Regions from separate parts of the Kitasatospora sp. MBT66 genome, predicted to be linked through region 3. Evidence: predicted binding sites of a transcription regulator. Region 3 holds the regulator's gene; each other region holds the start of a gene.
The links. The regulator HrcA, encoded in region 3, represses chaperone genes, less so after heat shock. The targets are predictions, from matches to a motif close to TTNGCACTCNGNNNNNCNGAGTGCNAA.
Positions count from the first base shown of each region.

Region 1: groL (chaperonin GroEL) is a predicted target of HrcA. The motif match lies at 1,602-1,628, and genes of this name have one in related genera.
Region 2: groES (co-chaperone GroES) is a predicted target of HrcA. The motif match lies at 2,052-2,078, and genes of this name have one in related genera.

Region 1 is NZ_JAIY01000008.1:500,853-505,824, forward strand. Features, by position in the region: gene groL (chaperonin GroEL) at 1-1,445, opposite strand, end outside; gene BI06_RS23710 (cold-shock protein) at 1,872-2,075, opposite strand; gene BI06_RS23715 (ubiquitin-like small modifier protein 1) at 2,661-2,936, opposite strand; gene thrC (threonine synthase) at 2,989-4,275, opposite strand; SAM riboswitch class I at 4,294-4,425, opposite strand; gene BI06_RS23725 (glucosyl-3-phosphoglycerate synthase) at 4,576-4,972, shown strand, end outside.
Region 2 is NZ_JAIY01000008.1:65,064-70,035, forward strand. Features, by position in the region: gene groL (chaperonin GroEL) at 1-1,491, opposite strand, end outside; gene groES (co-chaperone GroES) at 1,605-1,910, opposite strand; gene BI06_RS21475 (class I SAM-dependent methyltransferase) at 2,178-3,386, shown strand; gene BI06_RS21480 (polysaccharide deacetylase family protein) at 3,362-4,297, opposite strand; gene BI06_RS21485 (hypothetical protein) at 4,397-4,663, opposite strand; gene tsaD (tRNA (adenosine(37)-N6)-threonylcarbamoyltransferase complex transferase subunit TsaD) at 4,660-4,972, opposite strand, start outside.
Region 3 is NZ_JAIY01000007.1:205,683-210,654, reverse strand. Features, by position in the region: gene BI06_RS20440 (S41 family peptidase) at 1-1,069, opposite strand, end outside; gene BI06_RS20435 (16S rRNA (uracil(1498)-N(3))-methyltransferase) at 1,147-1,896, opposite strand; gene dnaJ (molecular chaperone DnaJ) at 1,978-3,120, opposite strand; gene hrcA (heat-inducible transcriptional repressor HrcA) at 3,196-4,230, opposite strand; gene htpX (zinc metalloprotease HtpX) at 4,504-4,972, shown strand, end outside.

The DNA of each region.
Region 1 (4,972 bases), on a different contig from region 3:
TACTCGTTGGTGGCGGCGTTCAGGCCGTGACCGGCGGGGAGGTTGCGAACCTTCTCCACCACGACGCCGCCCTCGAGGCCGGCGTTGGTCGCGATCTGCTTGATCGGGGCCTCCAGCGCGACCTTGACGATGTTGGCACCGGTGGCCTCGTCGCCCTCCAGCTCCAGCTTGTCGAAGGCGACCGAGGCCTGCAGCAGCGCGACGCCACCACCGGCGACGATGCCCTCCTCGACGGCGGCCTTCGCGTTGCGGACGGCGTCCTCGATGCGGTGCTTGCGCTCCTTGAGCTCCACCTCGGTGGCCGCGCCGGCCTTGATGACGGCCACGCCGCCGGCCAGCTTGGCGAGGCGCTCCTGGAGCTTCTCGCGGTCGTAGTCCGAGTCGCTGTTCTCGATCTCGGCGCGGATCTGGTTCACGCGGCCCGCGACCTGCTCGCTGTCGCCGCCACCGTCGACGATGGTGGTCTCGTCCTTGGTGATGACCACCTTGCGGGCGCTGCCCAGCAGGTCGACGCCGGCGTTCTCCAGCTTCAGGCCGACCTCCTCGGAGATCACGGTGCCGCCGGTGAGGATGGCGATGTCCTGGAGCATGGCCTTGCGGCGGTCGCCGAAGCCCGGGGCCTTGACGGCGACGGACTTGAAGGTGCCGCGGATCTTGTTCACGACCAGGGTCGACAGGGCCTCGCCCTCGACGTCCTCGGCGATGATGACGAGCGGCTTGCCGCTCTGCATGACCTTCTCCAGCAGCGGCAGCAGGTCCTTGACCGAGCCGATCTTGGAGTTGGCGATCAGGATGTAGGGGTCCTCGAACGAGGTCTCCATACGCTCCAGGTCGGTGGCGAAGTAGGCCGAGATGTAGCCCTTGTCGAAGCGCATGCCCTCGGTGAGCTCGAGCTCGAGACCGAAGGTGTTGCTCTCCTCGACGGTGATGACGCCTTCCTTGCCGACCTTGTCCATGGCCTCGGCGATGAGCTCGCCGATCTGGGTGTCGGCGGCCGAGATGGAGGCGGTGGAGGCGATCTGCTCCTTGGTCTCCACGTCCTTGGCCTGGGCCAGGAGCTGGTCGGAGACGGCGGCGACGGCCTTCTCGATGCCGCGCTTCAGGGCCATCGGGTTGGCGCCGGCGGCGACGTTGCGCAGACCCTCGCGGACGAGCGCCTGGGCCAGCACGGTGGCGGTGGTGGTGCCGTCACCCGCGACGTCGTCGGTCTTCTTGGCGACCTCCTTGACGAGCTCCGCGCCGATCTTCTCGTACGGGTCCTCGAGCTCGATCTCCTTGGCGATGGAGACACCGTCGTTGGTGATCGTGGGGGCGCCCCACTTCTTCTCCAGAACGACGTTGCGGCCCTTGGGGCCGAGCGTGACCTTCACTGCGTCGGCAAGCTGGTTCATGCCACGCTCAAGGCCGCGGCGAGCTTCCTCATCAAAGGCGATGATCTTGGCCATCAGAAGTGGTCCTCCGGGACACGGTCGACTGCTCGGACCAAGGGGTGCCCGCGACGGACGGCCCTGGTGTGCGGGGGTCCATTCCCCTACCGCTCCCTGGGGCCTCACCGACCCGGTCCGCTGTCACTCTCAAGCTGTGAGTGCTAACGCCAATGATTAGCACTCCGGGTAGGTGAGTGCAAGCCCAATCGGGCAATCCGCGAGCCGCGCCGCCCGCCCCGCACCCCCGTCCGGGGCCGCCCCCGACCGCCTCCGACCGGCCCGGATCCGCCTCCGGCCGCACGGTCCCGCGACCGGCCCCCGGCCCCCGGTCGGGGCGGCGGACATGACGGCGGGCCCGTACGACCGAGGTCGCACGGGCCCGCCATGAGAATCAAGAGGTGCACCAGCCGATGGGCCGAGCAGAACTCCCGGGTGTCGGAAAGGTCAGACCGCCGCGCGGACCATGTCCGCCTGCGGACCCTTCTGCCCCTGAGAGATCTCGAACTCGACCCGCTGGCCCTCCTCAAGGGTGCGGTAGCCGTCCATCTGGATCGCGCTGTAGTGGACGAAGACGTCCGCACCACCGTCGACCGCGATGAAGCCGTAACCCTTCTCCGCGTTGAACCACTTGACGGTGCCCTGAGCCATTCCGAACTCCCCTAGTGCTGTGCTGGCCCTTCACGCGCCCGCAGGTCTGCGGGCCCGGGTCTGGTTGGAGGCCGGCCCGGGGAACCCCCCCTGGGCACAGCCGCGCACGCCACAATCCTCCCGATGACGCCGAACGGCATCCGGCGAACGGGCGATTGCGTCGACCGCGGCTGAATGTATCCGGATCGACGCCCTCTGCAACAGGGTCAATGGCGGGGAATTCACCCGCGGCCGCGCAGGACAGTACGGGAGCAATCGGGAGAAATTGCTGCATTCTCCGCCGGACATAGCGGACGTATTACCCGAAATCCCCGCCAGAATTCTGACACCGGCCTGACATGTATCCAGGTCCCGGCTCCGTCGCGACTCCCGCCGGACGCGGGCCGGCGGTGGTGGCGGTGCGGTGGATTCGTTCCCGGACCAGGGTGACGGGCGCGCCCTGTTCCCGGTCCAGCGACACTTTACTCCGCCCGGGACCGAAGATATTCCCGCCAAAATGCGCACGGCCGTCCGCGGCACGGAATTCCGTGCCGCGGACGGCCTTCGACGACGCGCCCGCCCCGCGGGGAACGGGCCGCCCGCGGATCACCCGCCGGCGACCGCCGGGATGATCGAAATGTTCGCGCCGTCCTTGATCTCCGTCTCCAGGCCCTCGGCGAACCGCACGTCGTCGTCGTTCACATAGACATTGACGAAACGGCGCAGCTTGCCGGTGTCGTCGAGGATCCGCGCGGCGATCCCGGCGTGGTTGCGCTCCAGGTCGGCGATCACCTCGCCCAGCGTGGCGCCCTCGGCGGGCACCTCGCTGACGCCGCCGGTGTAGGTGCGCAGGATGGTCGGGATGCGGACGTTGGCGCTCATGGGGGTCTCCTCGTTTCGGGCGCTGGGCGGATCGATCAGGGGGGCGGCAGGGTCAGGCGGAGGCCAGGCCGGCGCCCCGGAAGGCGTCCAGGGTCGGCCGGATGACGGCGGTCATGCCGGCCTCGGAGACGGCGTCGAGGGTCTTCAGCCCGTCACCGGTGTTGATGGCGACGGTCTCCTTCGACGGGTCCAGTTGTCCGGTCTCGACCAGCTTCTTGAGCACGCCGACGGTCACGCCGCCCGCGGTCTCGGCGAAGATGCCCTCGGTCCGGGCCAGCAGCCGGATCGCCGCCACGACCTCCACGTCCGTGACGTCCTCCACCGCGCCGCCGGTGCGCCGGGCGATGTCCAGCACGTACGGGCCGTCGGCCGGGTTGCCGATCGCCAGCGACTTGGCGATGGTGTCCGGCTTGACCGGCCGGATCACGTCGTGGCCGGCCTTGTAGGCCGCCGAGACCGGCGAGCAGCCCTCCGCCTGGGCACCGAAGATCCGGTACGGCCGGTCCTCGACCAGGCCCAGCTTGATCAGCTCCTGCAGACCCTTGTCGATCTTGGTGAGCTGGGAGCCCGAGGCGACCGGGATCACGATCTGCTCCGGCAGCCGCCAGCCGAGCTGCTCGCAGATCTCGTAGGCGAGCGTCTTGGAGCCCTCGCCGTAGTACGGCCGCAGATTGACGTTGACGAAGCCCCAGCCCTCGCCGGCCGGGTCGCCGATCAGCTCCGAGCAGAAGCGGTTCACATCGTCGTAGTTGCCCTCGATGCCGACCAGCTCGCCGCCGTACACGCCGGCCATCACGACCTTGCCCTGCTCCAGGTCGTGCGGGATGAACACGCAGGACCGGAAGCCGGCCCGGGCCGCCGCCGCGCCGACCGCGCCGGCCAGGTTGCCGGTCGAGGAGCAGGACAGCGTGGTGTAGCCGAACACCCGGGCCGCCTCGATGGCGCAGGCCACCACGCGGTCCTTGAAGGAGTGGGTCGGGTTCCCGGAGTCGTCCTTGATGTGCAGCTGCCCGGTGAAGCCGAGCTCGCGGCCCAGGTTGTCCGCCTTCACCAGCGGGGTCCACCCCGGGTTGAGGTTCGGCTTGGTCGCCACGTCGGCCGGGACGGGCAGCAGCGGCGCGTAGCGCCAGATCGACGCCGGACCGGCCTCGATCCGCTTGCGCAGCTCCTCGGCGCCCTCGCTGCCGAAGTCGTAGGCGATCTCCAGCGGACCGAAGCACTCGAGACAGGCGAAGCTGGGACCGAGCGGGAACCGGGTGCCGCACTCGCGACAGGACAGCGCGGTGGCGGGGCCGAGGTCAACGGTGGCGGTGACGGGTGCGGCGGTGTCGATAGCCATGATGGGCGGAGGCCTCTCTCCTCATCTTCCCCGTGACGCGGTCGCGCCCGGGCCGGAATTGGCACCTGTCCCGCCGGGGCGTGAAGCCAGCCGTGCGAGAAGGTTGCCGGGACGTCAACGGGCCGTTCCCTCAGTCCCTCTGGATGAGCTCTGTGAAGTTGTGGGTTGTGCTCAGCGGCGACCCCGGCGTGCGAAGGTCCGATCGCTGTACGAAGACTGTATCCGAAGGCATCGGTCCCGAACCCGACCGTCCGCCACGCGAGATGACCCGTCCCAACCGATCCCGTCGAGGAGAGCACAGTGCCCGCCGAACCGACCCCCGCGCTCCTCCCCGAGACCGCGTCCTGGCTGCGCCGGCGCTCGTGGACCGCGGCCGACCGACCGGTTCACACCCTCCCGGCCGCCAAGCGCGCCCTCGGCCCGGCGGGCACCGTCAGCGTCGTCCTGCCCGCCCTGGACGAGGAGGCCACCGTCGGCGAGATCGTCCGGGTCATCCGGCGGGAGCTGATGGAGCGACTACCGCTGGTGGACGAGCTGGTGGTGGTCGACTCCGGCTCCGTCGACGGCACCGCCGAGGTCGCCGCCGAGGCCGGGGCCACCGTCGTCCACCGGGACGCCGTCCTGCCCCGGCTGCCCGCCGCCCCCGGCAAGGGCGAGGTGCTGTGGCGTTCGCTGCTGGTCACCCGCGGCGAGATCG
Region 2 (4,972 bases), on a different contig from region 3:
GACCGGGTCGATGACGCCGGCCTTCACCAGGTCGCCGTACTCGCCGGTGGCGGCGTTGTAGCCCTGGCCCAGCTCCAGCTCGGCGACCTTGGAGGTGATGACGTAGCCCTCCAGGCCGGCGTTCTGGGCGATCCAGCGCAGCGGCTCGTGCAGCGCCTTGCGGACGACCGCGACACCGGTGGCCTCGTCGCCCGACAGGCCCAGGCCGCCGTCCAGCACCTTGGCGGCGTGGACCAGGGAGGCGCCACCACCGGCGACGATGCCCTCCTCGACCGCGGCACGGGTCGCCGAGATGGCGTCCTCGAGGCGGTGCTTGCGCTCCTTGAGCTCCACCTCGGTGGCGGCACCGACGCGGATGACGCAGACGCCGCCGGCCAGCTTGGCCAGGCGCTCCTGCAGCTTCTCGCGGTCCCAGTCCGAGTCGGTGTTGGCGATCTCGCCCTTGATCTGGGCGACGCGGCCGGTCACGGCCTCGGAGTCACCGGCACCGTCGACGACGATCGTCTCGTCCTTGGTGACGGTCACGCGGCGGGCGGAGCCCAGCACGTCCAGACCGGCCTGGTCGAGCTTGAGGCCGACCTCCTCGGAGATCACGGTGCCGCCGGTGAGGACGGCCAGGTCGCCGAGGATCGCCTTGCGGCGGTCGCCGAAGCCCGGGGCCTTGACGGCCACCGCGTTGAAGGTGCCGCGGATCTTGTTCACCACGAGGGTGGACAGCGCCTCGCCGTCGACGTCCTCGGCGATGATCAGCAGCGGGCGGGAGGTGCCGCCCTGCAGGATCTTCTCCAGCAGCGGGAGCAGCTCCTGGATGGAGGAGATCTTGCCCTGGTTGATCAGGATGTACGGGTCCTCGAGGACCGCTTCCTGACGCTCCGCGTCGGTGACGAAGTACGGCGACAGGTAGCCCTTGTCGAACTGCATGCCCTCGGTGAAGTCCAGCTCCACGCCGAAGGTGTTCGACTCCTCGACGGTGATGACACCGTCCTTGCCGACCTTGTCGATCGCCTCGGCGATCAGCTCGCCGACCTGGGTGTCCTGCGCGGAGAGGGACGCGACGGCGGCGACGTCGTCCTTGCCCTCGATCTCGCGGGCGACCGACAGCAGGTGCTCGGAGACGGCGGCGACGGCCTTGTCGATGCCCTTCTTCAGGGCGGCCGGGCCGGCGCCCGCGGCGACGTTGCGCAGACCCTCGTTGACCAGGGCCTGGGCCAGCACGGTGGCGGTGGTGGTGCCGTCGCCCGCGACGTCGTTGGTCTTGGTGGCGACCTCCTTGACGAGCTGCGCGCCAAGGTTCTCGTACGGGTCGTCGAGCTCGACCTCACGGGCGATGGTGACACCGTCGTTGGTGATGGTCGGGGCGCCGAACTTCTTGTCGATGACGACGTTGCGGCCCTTGGGGCCGATGGTCACCTTGACGGTGTCGGCCAGCTTGTTGACACCGCGCTCGAGCGAGCGGCGGGCGTCCTCGTCGAACTGCAGGATCTTCGGCATGTTCCCTATTCCTTCGGGGTGCGGCCGTCGCCGGCCGCTCGACTACGTGAACCAACAGCCACGCCCCGGCCCCTGTCACTAGGGACACGGATCCGGGGCGTGGCTGAACGCTTTTACTTCTCGATGATCGCGAGAACGTCGCGCGCGGAGAGCACCAGGTACTCCTCGCCCTGGTACTTCACCTCGGTGCCGCCGTACTTCGAGTACAGGACGATGTCACCCACGGCGACGTCGAGCGGCAGACGCTGGCCGTCCTCGAAGCGGCCCGGGCCGACAGCCAGGACGACGCCCTCCTGGGGCTTCTCCTTGGCGGTGTCCGGGATAACCAGGCCGGAGGCCGTGGTGGTCTCGGCGTCGAGCGGCTGGACCACAATGCGGTCCTCGAGCGGCTTGATGGCAACCTTGCTGCTGGTGGTCACGTCCGAGCTCCCCTTCGGAGATTACGGGGTTTTCTAACGGGTAGGGGCGAACTCACGGATCTGCCGTCGCGGGGGTCAGACACGCATTGTCGCGTTAGCACTCCCCCGGTGGTGAGTGCTAGTGACGACCATAGGCCGCCGTTAGCACTCAGTCAACCAGAGTGCCAACGCCACGCGGGCCGGTCCCACCGGACGCACCCGTGGCGGCGCGCCCCCGCCCGCAGGGCCGGCGCCCCCGGCCCGCCCGTGACCGGCGAGAATGAGCGGGTGGAGAACGACGACCTGCGGGCCCTGCTGACCGAGCGGGGCCAGTCCCTGCTCGCCGAACTGCGCGAATTCGCGCCCGAGGAGGAGCTGGCACTCGCCACCCGGCTGCGCAAGGAGCACCCCGCCGAGCTGGTCTCGGCCGCCTTCGGGCAGGCCCGGCTGCGGCAGCGGGCCCGGGCCAAGTTCGGCGCCGACGCCGATCTCATGTACTTCACGCCCAACGGCGTCGAGCAGTCCACCCGGCGCGAGGTCGCCGAGTGGCGGGCCGAACGGTTCGCCGGACTCGGGGTGAAGCGGCTGGCCGACCTCTGCTGCGGCATCGGCGGCGACGTCCTGGCACTGGCCCGGGCCGGGATCGAGGTGCTCGCGGTCGACCGGGACCCGGCGGCCTGCGCCGCGCTCGCCGCCAACGCGGCCGCGCTGGGCCTGGCCGAGCTGGTCGAGGTGCGCTGCGCGGACGTCGCCGAGGTCGACGTCACCGGCTACGACGCGGTCTTCACCGACCCCGCCCGGCGCACCGCGCGCGGCCGGGTCTTCGACCCCGAGGCGTACGCCCCGCCGCTGTCCTGGGCGATCGAGGCCGGCCGGCGGGCCCCGATCGGCGCGCTCAAGGTGGCGCCGGGCATCCCGCACGAGGCCGTGCCGGCCGACGCCGAGGCCGAGTGGGTGTCGGACCACGGCGACGTCAAGGAGGCGGTGCTCTGGTTCGGCACCCGCGCCGGGCACCCGCACCGCGCCACCCTGCTGCCCCAGCGGGCCGGCCTCACCGGCGGCGACCTGCCCGACCCCCCGGCCGGACCGGTCGGCCGCTACCTGTACGAGCCGGACGGCGCCGTGATCCGCGCCCACCTGGTCGCCGAGGTGGCCGGGCTGGTGAACGGGCGGCTGATCGATCCGAAGATCGCGTACCTGACCTCCGACGAGCTGGTGGACACCCCGTACGCGCACGCCTTCGAGCTGACCGACGTGCTGCCGTTCCACATCAAGAAGCTCAAGGCGCTGCTGCGCGAGCGCGGGGTCGGCACGGTGGTGATCAAGAAGCGCGGGATGGCGATCACCCCGGAGGAGCTGCGCCGGCAGCTGCGGCCCACCGGTCCGAACTCCGTCACGGTGGTCCTCAGCCGCACCGACAACGGCCCGCTGATGATGCTCGGCCGGCCCGTCACCGGACCGGCCGCGGCCGTTCAGGCGGCCGGCGCCTCGATGTAGTCCTCCAGCCGGGCCACCGCGAAGCCCTGCTCCTGGATCCGGGCCAGCAGCTCGCCGAACATCTGCGTCATCGTCTCGCCCTTGAGGTCCTTCGGGCCCCGGAAGTGGGCGAGCACGATGTCGCCGGCCCGCAGCTTCTTGTCCGCGGCCTGGTACTGCATGTCGTGGATCTGCATCGACTCGCGCCACAGCACGACCGCCCTCGGCCCGCACTGCTGCACCGCGGTGTTGAGCGCCGGCGTGTTGGCGCCGTCGCCGTACGGCGGGCGGAACAGCAGCGGCGGGGTGCCGTACTGCTGGGTGAGCGCGGCCTGGGCGTCGCAGATCTCGGACTTCTGCTTCTCCGGCGGCACCTTGCTCATCTGGGCGTGGTCCACGGTGTGGTTGTGGATGTGGTTGCCGAGCGCCTGGAGGCGCTTGAAGTAGCCGTAGTCGTCCTTCACGATGTCGCGGGTCAGGAACATCGACACCGGCACCTTGAGGTCGGTCAGCATCTCGACGAACTTCGGGTCCTTCTCGGCACCGTCGTCGATGGTGACGAAGACGACCTTGTCGGAGGTCTTCACCTCGCTGAACACCGGGACCGGCCCGGTCCGCGCGAGCTTCACCGGCTTGTCGGCGGGTGCCGGCGGCGCCGGCGGCAGCGGCGTCAGGTGCCACTTCGCCCACGCGGCGGCGTCCCCCGCGGCCGGGGCGCCGGTCGGGGACGCGGTCGGCGACGGGCTCCCGGGCCGCGACGGCGACGGGGCGGCCGTCGCCGGGGAACCGCTCGCCGGGGAGCCGCTCGCCGGGACCAGCGCGGCCGAGGCCGCGCCGCTGTCACCGCCGCTCGTGCATCCGGTGGCGGCGGCCAGCAGGGCCAGCGCCCCCGCCGCGTACACCGTCGTCCTGCTCCGTGCGTGCCTGTTCACCGCGCCGTGCTCCCCGCTCCCGTTCAGCGACCTCGATCGCTAGCACGGTAACGGTCGGCCGTTCGGTTCCCGGTCGGGCGTGCGAACGGCTACCGGCGGCTACTCCACATGCTCGCTGGTGAAGGACCAGCGGTGCACCGGACGGCCCAGCAGGGCGGCGGGCGGCTCCGGGACCGGGACCGGCTCGCCGGACCACCAGGTGATCAGCAGCACCCGGTCCCCGGCGGCCCCGAGCAGCTCGGTCCGGAGCAGTCCGGCCGAACCGCGCAGCGCGGGCAGCGCCGTCCCCCGGACCCAGCCGGAGAGCTCGGCGCCCCGGCCGTCGGCCGCCCTGGCCTCCCACATCGCGGCGGTGGTGACGCTCACTGCTGCTGCCCGGTCAGGGCCTGGTAGGCCTGCCCGTGGAAGTCGGTGTGCGGCACATGGACCTCGGTGACCGGCAGCGAGGAGTCGGCCGACAGGTCGAGCGAGGACGGCGCGCGGTCCCGCCAGACCATCTCGCTGCCGAGCGCGGCGACCATCGCGCCGTTGTCGGTGCACAGGCCCGGACGCGGCACCCGCAGCCGGATGCCGGCCCGGTCGCAGCGCTGCTGGGCCATCTCGCGGAGCCGGGAGTTGGCCGCGACACCGCCGCCGATCATCAGGTGGTCGACGCCGTTGTCCTTGCAGGCCTTG
Region 3 (4,972 bases):
CGGTCACCCAGACCACGCCCTGGGCGGCGTCCTCGCCGGCCGGTCCCGGCACCACCCGGGCCAGCCGACCGCGCACGCCCGGCGTCTCGTCCAGCACCCGGGCCGGACCCTCCCGGTGGGTGAGCCAGTGCACGGAGCCGCGCACCACCACGGCCCCGGCCCGCCCGGTGCGGTCCGGGGCGGCGCCCTCCAGCCAGTGCGCGGCGGACACCGGGCGGGGGCGGCGGCCGGTGCGCGGACCGGCCGGGCGGACGTCCAGGCGGCGCGGCCCGGCGCCGTCGAGGTCCTCCAGCAGCCACAGGTCGCCGGCGCTGTGCCAGACCACCCGGCTCCCGTCGGTGGTGGCGGTGCGGGCGTAGAAGCCCTCCGGCGAGATGCCGTGCCGGCGCAGGTCGGAGCCGTCCGGGAGGCTGGAGTAGAGCGCGCCGACGCCCTCGTGGTCGGAGAGGAAGGCGATCCGCCCGCCCACCCACAGCGGCGACTCGATGTGCCCGTCCAGCTCCTCGTGGACGCGCTCGAAGCGGTCGGAGCCGATCCACAGCCGGCCGGTCCGCCCGCCCCGGTAGCGCTTCCACCAGGCCGGCTCGGTGGCGTAGGCGGAGACCAGCAGCACCCGGTCGCCGTCGGGCTCGAAGGCCAGCCCGCCGACCGGGCCGTACGGCAGCCGGGCCGCCTCGCCGCCGTCCAGCGGCACCGCCCGCGCCCAGGTGCGGCGCAGCGAGGCCTGCCCGGCGGCGGTGGTGGCGATCGGCCGGCCGTCGGCGGTCCAGCCCCGCAGCTGGGTCTGCGCGTCGCCCCAGTGGGTCAGCCGCCGGGACGGCCCGCCGTCCACCGGGACCACGTGCACCTCGGGGGCGCCGTCCCGGGTGGAGGTGAAGGCGACGTGGCGGCCGTCCGGGGAGAACATCGGTCTGCGGACCGGTCGGTGGTCGGCGGTCAGCCGCCAGGCCCGGCCGCCGTCCAGCGGGGCGAGCCACACGTCGTTCTCGGCCACGAAGGTGATCAGGTCGCCGTGCAGGTGCGGGTGGCGCAGGTAGGCGCCCTCGGGGGTGCTCTCGGGTTCGCTCACGGTCGCCACCCTAGGCAGCCGGGGGCGCGGCGCGCCCGGAGTTCGCGGTCCGCGAACCCCGACGGGGGACGCCGGTGTCAGGCCCAGCGGCCGGTGCGGCCCAGCAGCAGCGCGCCGGCCGCGACCCCGGCCGTGGAGGTGCGCAGCACCGAGGGGCCGAGCCGGTACGGCTTCGCGCCGGCCTCGGCGAAGGCGGCCAGCTCCTCCGGGGAGACGCCGCCCTCCGGGCCGACCACCAGCACCAGGTCCCCGGTCTCCGGCAGGGCGGCGCCGGCCAGCGGCTCGGAGCCCTCCTCGTGCAGCACCGCCGCGAACGCGGCGCCGGCCAGCACCGGGGCCAGCTGCCGGGTGGTCATCGCCTCGCGGACCTCGGGGAAGCGCAGCCGCCGGGACTGCTTGCCGGCCTCCCGCGCGGTGGCCCGCCACTTGGCGAGCGCCTTGGCGCCGCGCTCGCCCTTCCACTGGGTGATGCAGCGCGACGCCGCCCAGGGGATCACCACGTCCACGCCGACCTCGGTCATGGTCTCCACCGCCAGCTCGCCCCGGTCGCCCTTGGGCAGCGCCTGGACGACGACGATCCGCGGCGACGGCTCCGGCTCGCGCCGCACGGCCGTCACCGTCACCTCGATCGCGTCCTTGCCGTGCACCGCCGCGACGGTGCCGTCCACGCCGAGGCCCCGGCCGTCGGCCAGGGTGACCGCCTCGCCCGGCTCCAGCCGCTTCACCGCGGCGGCGTGCCGGCCCTCCGGCCCGTCCAGCCGGACGGAGGCGCCCGGCGCGGCGGCGGCGATCCGCTCGGGGTCGACGACGAACACGGGCGCGGTCATGCGGGGAACCTCCGGGGTGGGAACGGGAACGGGAACGCGAAAGGGGTGCCGAGGAAGCCTCGGCACCCCCGCGCGGGACGGCTACCGGCCGTTGAAGGCGTCCTTCAGCCGGGAGAACAGCCCCTGCTGCCCGGGCGCGAACTGGCCGGACGGCCGCTCCTCGCCGCGCAGCACCGCCAGGCGGCGCAGCAGTTCCTCCTGCTCGGCGTCGAGCTTGGTGGGCGTCTGCACCTCGACATGCACTATCAGGTCACCCCGGCCGCCGCCGCGCAGGTGGGTGATGCCCCGGCCGTGCAGCGGGATCGACTGGCCGGACTGGGTGCCGGGCCGGATGTCGACCTCCTCGATCCCGTCCAGGGTCTGCAGCGGCACCTGGGTGCCGAGCGAGGCCGCCGTCATCGGGATGGTGACCGTGCAGTGCAGGTCGTCGCCGCGACGCTGGAAGGTCGGGTGGGCGGTCTCGGCGATCTCGACGTAGAGGTCGCCGGCCGGGCCGCCGCCGGGGCCGACCTCGCCCTCGCCGGCCAGCTGGATCCGGGTGCCGTTGTCGACCCCGGCCGGGATCTTGACGGTCAGGGTGCGGCGGGCGCGGACCCGGCCGTCGCCGGCGCACTCCGGGCAGGGGGTCGGCACGACGGTGCCGAAGCCCTGGCACTGCGGGCAGGGGCGGGAGGTCATGACCTGGCCCAGGAAGGACCGGGTGACCTGGGAGACCTCGCCCTTGCCGCGGCACATGTCGCAGGTCTGCGCGGAGGTGCCGGGCGCGGCGCCCTCGCCGCTGCAGGTGGTGCAGGTGACGGCGGTGTCGACCTGGAGTTCCTTGGTGGTGCCGAACGCGGCCTCCTCCAGGGTGATCTCCAGCCGGATCATGGCGTCCTGGCCGCGCCTGGTCCGGGAGCGCGGTCCGCGCTGGCCGGAGGCGGCGCCGAAGAAGGCGTCCATGATGTCGGAGAAGCCGAAGCCCGCCGCGCCCGCGCCGAAGCCGCCCGCGCCGCCCCCGCCGTTCGGCGAGAGCGGGTCGCCGCCGAGGTCGTAGACCTGGCGCTTCTGCGGGTCGGAGAGCACCTCGTAGGCGGCGTTGATCTCCTTGAACCGCTCCTGCGTCTTCGGGTCCGGGTTGACGTCCGGGTGCAGTTCGCGTGCCAGGCGCCGGAACGCCTTCTTGATCTCGTCCTGCCCCGCATCCCGTCGGACGCCGAGTACCGCGTAGTAGTCCGTGGCCACCAAATGCTCCGCTTGTTCCGCCTGTGTGAGTGCTTGCGACTTCGGGCGCCGTCAGCTGTCCGACGACGACCGTTCCTACGACTCGGCCAGAATCTGACCCACGTACCGTGCCACCGCTCGCACCGCCCCCATTGTGCCCGGGTAGTCCATCCGGGTCGGACCGATCACCCCCAGTTTGGCCACGCTCTCGTCGCCCGAACCGTAACCGACCGAGACGACCGAGGTGGAATTCAGCCCTTCGTAGGCGTTCTCCCGCCCGATCCGGACCGTCATCCCGGCGTCCGCCGTCTCACCCAGGAGGCGGAGCAGGACGACCTGCTCCTCCAGCGCCTCCAGCACCGGCTGGATGGTCAGCGGGAAGTCGTGGCCGAAGCGGGTCAGGTTGGCCGTGCCGGCCAGCATGATCCGCTCCTCGCGCTGCTCGGCGAGGGTCTCGAAGAGCGTCGCCAGCACCGTGGACACGGTCGGCCGGTCGGCCGCCTCGAACTGCGCGGGCAGCTCCTCCAGCAGCCCCGGGACGTCCGGGAGCCGCTGTCCGGCGGCCCGGGCGTTGATCCGGCCCCGGAGGTCCGCCAGCACGGTCTCGCCGACCGTACCCGGGCAGTCCACCAGCCGCTGCTCGACGCGGCCGGTGTTCATGATCAGCACCAGCATCACCTTGGCCGGGGCCAGCGCCACCAGCTCGATGTGCCGCACCGTGGAACGGCTCAGCGAGGGGTACTGCACCACCGCGACCTGGCGGGTCAGCTGGGCGAGCAGCCGCACCGTGCGGGCGACCACGTCGTCGAGGTCCACCGCGCCGTCGAGGAAGTGCCGGATCGCCCGCCGCTCGGGCGCGCTCATCGGCTTGACCTCGGCCAGCTTGTCGACGAACAGCCGGTAGCCCTTGTCGGTGGGGATCCGACCGGCGCTGGTGTGCGGCTGGTGGATGTAGCCCTCCTCCTCCAGCGCCGCCATGTCGTTGCGCACGGTCGCCGGGGAGACCCCGAGGTTGTGCCGTTCGACCAGGGCCTTGGAGCCGACCGGCTCCTCCGTCCCCACGTAGTCCTGGACGATCGCGCGAAGCACCGCGAGTTTGCGGTCGTCGAGCTGGCGGACCTCACCGGCCATGGGCACGCACCTCCGTCTTCACGCGTTGTCCGTTGTGACACACCGTCGTGGCATGTGTCCGTGTTCGAGCTGTCCGGTCCGACCCCGCGGGGCCCGGCCTTGGCACTCTGAACACACGAGTGCCAGAACCGTACCTGCCAGTGTAAGGCCCGGGTCCGACGGCAGGAACGGCCCGGCCGGGGTGATCCTGCCCGCAGTCCGCGGCGCGCGGGTGATGCCGCGGGGCCCGCCCGGTGGCAGCATCGGAAGCGGACGGCGAACGGAGGAGCAGCGATGTCGAGCTCGGGCCAGCACACCCGCTTCGCCCCCGACCGCGGCCTGACCGGCCGCATGGTGGGGACGATGTTCCTGATCGGGCTGTTGTACGTGGGATTCACCGGTCTGCTGATCGCGCTGCTGCGCGGCGCCTGGCCGATCATCGTGCTGATCTCGGGCGGCCTGTTTGTCGCCCAGTTCTGGTTCAGCGACCGGATCACCGAACGGGCGATGGGCGCCCACCGGGTCACCCCGGAGCAGTACCCGCAGCTGCACGGCGCCGTCGACCGGCTCTGCGCGCTCGCCGACATGCCCAAACCCCGGGTGGCGGTCGCCGACAACGACATGCCGAACGCCTTCGCCACCGGCCGCAACCCGCAGAACGCGGTGGTCTGCGTGACCACCGGCCTGCTGCGCCGGCTGGAGCCGGAGGAGTTGGAGGGCGTGCTCGCCCACGAGCTGTCGCACGTCGCCCACCGGGACGTCG